DNA from 2 places in the Paraclostridium sp. genome. Region 2 is predicted to be linked to the other one. Evidence: riboswitches for the same ligand, from Rfam matches in the RefSeq annotation. Region 2 holds a riboswitch; the other holds the start of a gene.
The links. A riboswitch is a leader RNA that binds a small molecule or an ion and turns the genes downstream of it on or off. The one in region 2 is predicted to bind cyclic di-GMP.

Region 1 (2,214 bases), on a different contig from region 2:
TCCATCCCCGTTGTAAGCTCTATCTGCAAATACTTCACTAGCTACTTTTAGTCCAACTTCTTTTCCTGCATCTATCATCGAGCTATTAGCTAAACCTAGTAATATTATGTCTTTATCTACTTCATATACAGATTCAGCTATAGCTAAAGCTAATTCGTAATCTTTAGCTGCCATGTTATAAAGTGCTCCATGTGCTTTTACATGTTGTATTTTTTCTCCCTTTGAAATTGCAAAAGCATTCAATGCTCCTAACTGATATTTGATATAAGCTTTTGCTTCTTCTTTGGTTATTTTCATTTCGCGTCTTCCAAAACCCATCAAATCCATAAATCCTGGGTGAGCTCCTAATTTCACATTATTTTTTATTGCTATTTTTGTGGTCTTATCCATATGTATTGGATCTCCTGCATGAAATCCACAGGCTATATTTGCAGATGTTATATGATTTAATATTTCTTCATCCATTCCTATTTTGTAACTACCAAAACTTTCTCCTAAATCACTATTTAAATCTACCTTGTACATTTTTACTCCCCCCAAATATAAATTAAAATTGTATATATTTATTGTCCTATTTTAATTTTATGTATAAAAAAATAATGGTATGACTTAAATTAAGTCATACCATTATTTTTACTGATACATATATGATTCTCTAACATATATAATAGCCTGTTTTCTATTTTTGCAGTTTATTTTCTGTAATATATTACTTACATGTTTTTTAACAGTATGCTCTGTTATATACAATTTAGTTGCAATTTCTCTGTTGTTAAATCCTTTTCCTAGTTCTTTTAAGATATCCAACTCTCTTTGCGTTAAATTATAAAAAGCATTATATTTTTCACTTTTCATTCCTAAAGTTACTAAATCACCATCATAATATTTTTTACCTTTTATTACCTTATTAATTATATATAAAAATTCATCCTTATCAGAACTATCCACTGTATATCCATCTACTTTACATTTCAATGCTTTATTAAATAACCTAGCATTTTTATTTAAATCAACAACTAATACCTTTATATTATTATACGATTCTTTTAATTTTTTTATAGCTTCTAACTCGTATTCACTATCAAAGTCAGTCTGATTGCTACTTAAATCAATTAATATAAAGTCTGTAGCTGGTAATAAATTCAAATCTATTTCTTTGACTGTACTTATACACTCTATATTTTCATTTATAATAACTTGATCCACTATAGATTTTAAAACTTCTTTCATTATAAAAGACTTAGATATTATTTTTATGTTCATAAAATCCCCCTTAGATAAATAAAAAACCGGCTATAAATATATAAATATATAATCTACATTTATATATAAAGCCGGTTGCACCACTTACTCCATATACTCCAGGTGCCCAAATAAAGAGTATATTTCTTAGTATCTTTTCATTATTTTTTTTACTACTTTCTTACTACCTTCTTGCACTATAAATAATATCAACAATGTTATAAATATTCAATAATTTTATAACTTCAAATATCGATAAATTATGTCTTTTTTGTCTTTTTTGCAACATTTTTCATTATTTTTTCTTATTATTTAATTTTTATTTATAATTATAGACTAATATACAACTATATATTTTTATTACATAAAATTATATCTCTTCTATTTTTTAAATTTAATTTTGATAATATGCTACTTATATGTTTTTTTACTGTAAATTCAGTTATACACAAATTATTACCTATCTCAATATTACTAAGTCCTTTACAAACTTCATCCATAATTTCAATCTCTCTATTTGTTAAGTTTGTAAATTTTATATCGTCTTTTTTCTTTATATAACTTTCAATTAAATCACTATCATAAAACTTCTTACCTATTTTAATATTATCTATTATATAGTTAAATTCATATTCATTATTTATTCCACAGATGTATGCATCTACTCCTGATTTTATAGATCTAATAAGCAAATTTTCATTCCTATTATTATCTAAAATCAGTGTTTTTGTATGCGATTTATAACTTTTAGAATTCAGTAGTTTTTCTATTTCTAATATATTATAACTACCATCTATAAATACAGTATCGTAGTTATTTATTTTAATAGTTTCTATGCAATGTAAATCCTCTATTGTATCTATATTAACTACATCAAAATGTTTCTTTAGTAATATATTAATAGCTTCCCTTGCTATAAAATTTTTCATTATCATCAATACATTCACAGGATATATCCTCCATCTTTAATTT
Region 2 (2,214 bases):
ATTATACAAATTGAAAGTGATGATATAAATAATAAAAAACAAATAGAAGAAAAAATACTATATACAAGTGATATTGACAAGTATAATGATTTGAAAAACTTGATATATGTTAATAACCCTAAAACAACTATAATATTTTTAAATACTAAAGATGGTGTAATTAAACTATACAATAAAATGAAAAAAGATAAATTATTAGTAGCAGAACTTCATGGAGATATGTCACAAGATAAGCGAATATTTGTAATAAAGGATTTTAAAGAAGGAAAATATAACATATTAGTTAGTACTGATGTTGCAAGTCGCGGAATACACATAGATGATGTATCATTGGTTATAAACTATGATGTCCCCCATGATAAAGAAAATTATGTACATAGAATAGGTAGAACTGGCAGACAAGATAAATATGGAAAGGCTATAACTTTGGCTACGTATAAAGATGAAAAGTATATAAATGAAATTAAAGAATATATAGGTTATGGGATAGAGTATTTAGAAAATTTAAATAGTGTTGATGTAAACAAAGGTAAAGTTAAATTTGAAGAAGCGTCTAAAAAAGCTTTGAAAAATAGAAAAATAAAGCAAAAAGAAACTAAAATTCATAGTGAAGTAACTAGAATATATTTAAATGCAGGTAAAAGGAAGAAAATCAGAGTTATAGATATTGTTGGAACTTTGAGTAATATTGAGGGTATAAATCATGATGATATAGGTGTTATAGAAGTATGTGATTTATGTTCGTATGTAGATTTATTAAATCATAAAGGTGAAATGTTTTTAAAAAAATATAAAGATATAAATATAAAGAAAAAGCTAGTTAAGGTAAGAAAGGATAATACGAAATAAATTATAAAATGCAGAAATTTAATATATAGTTGAAAAAAATATCGAAATTTGGTAAAATTATATAAATAAACTTAATAAAAATTAGAAACGAAGAAGTATATTCTGTATTTGGGCATCTGGAATATATGGAGTTAGTGATGCAACCGGCTATATTTACAAACTTGTGGATATAGCTTTTTTTATTTTAAAAATACAATTAAATACATAGGAACGAAGAAGTATATTCTGTATTTGGGCATCTGGAATATATGGAGTTAGTGATGCAACCGACTATATTTACAAACTTGTGGATATAGTCTTTTTTATTTTAAAAATAACTTAATAAAATTAGAAGCGAAGAAGTATATTCTGTATTTGGGCATCTGGGATATATGGAGCTAGTGATGCAACCGGCTATATTTACAAATATGTGGATATAGCTTTTTTTATTAAAAAAAAGAGGTGATTGTTTGAAGAACAAAGGGAAAAAACTAATATTAAGTTTAGTAGTTGTATTTAACATGATTTTAAATCTTATTTCACCGGGAATAATGGTATATGCCCAAGATGTATCTAATAGCGATGCAGTGGAAATAACAAGTGCAACTTTTGATGATTATACGGTGAGAGAAGGTATGATTAAAACTTTAAGAGTTGATTATAAGATTATAGATCCAAGTAAAATTAATCCTGGAGATAGTATTACAATAACATTACCTAAAATATTTAGGGATGTTAATCCAATAAGTCCGGATAAACATTTTTCAAGTCAAAATTATGATCCAAATACTGGAGTTCTAACATTAACTTTTAATGATAATATAAAGAGTGCGTTAGCTGGATATTTAAGTGTTACAATGGTTGGTAATGAAAATGTTCAAGATGGGGAATATCCTATAGTTATAGCTGTTAATGGTAAAACTGAAACTGTTACATTAACAGGTGAAGGTAGAGGTGAGGCTGGTGAAAGTGGATCCAGTCCAATTATGTATAAAGGTACATATTTACCATTAGATTCTAAGCAGGAAGGACTTATAACTGATGTAAATGAGCCTGTTAAATATTATGTAGAAATAAATCGTGATCAAAAAGAACAAGTAGGAAATGCGCATTTTGAAGATCAAATTCCTAATGGAATGATACTAGATAAAAATAGTATAACTATAATTAAGCATGATTATCAAAGTAATACAGATATAGATGTAACTAATGAACTTTTAAATTCTGGGAAACTTTTAGCTGAAAATGATTCTCTAAAAATAAATCTTGGGAATTTGTATTATGATAGTTACTCTATTAATTATAAAACTATAATACTACCAAATCCACCAAAAGATATTCGATATGTAAATAAGGCTAAACTTATATATGATGGGAAACAGAATA

Region 1: another riboswitch for cyclic di-GMP. It lies ahead of ACRCYC_RS14120 (response regulator transcription factor); the one in region 2 lies ahead of ACRCYC_RS06905 (SpaA isopeptide-forming pilin-related protein).

Annotation. Positions count from the first base shown of each region.
Region 1 is NZ_JBOFKN010000177.1:44,581-46,794, reverse strand. Features, by position in the region: gene ACRCYC_RS14125 (LamB/YcsF family protein) at 1-525, opposite strand, end outside; gene ACRCYC_RS14120 (response regulator transcription factor) at 634-1,263, opposite strand; cyclic di-GMP riboswitch class II at 1,324-1,407, opposite strand; gene ACRCYC_RS14115 (response regulator transcription factor) at 1,590-2,189, opposite strand.
Region 2 is NZ_JBOFKN010000097.1:24,723-26,936, forward strand. Features, by position in the region: gene ACRCYC_RS06900 (DEAD/DEAH box helicase) at 1-849, shown strand, start outside; cyclic di-GMP riboswitch class II at 924-1,007, shown strand; cyclic di-GMP riboswitch class II at 1,047-1,130, shown strand; cyclic di-GMP riboswitch class II at 1,170-1,253, shown strand; partial or broken gene ACRCYC_RS06905 (SpaA isopeptide-forming pilin-related protein) at 1,299-2,214, shown strand, end outside.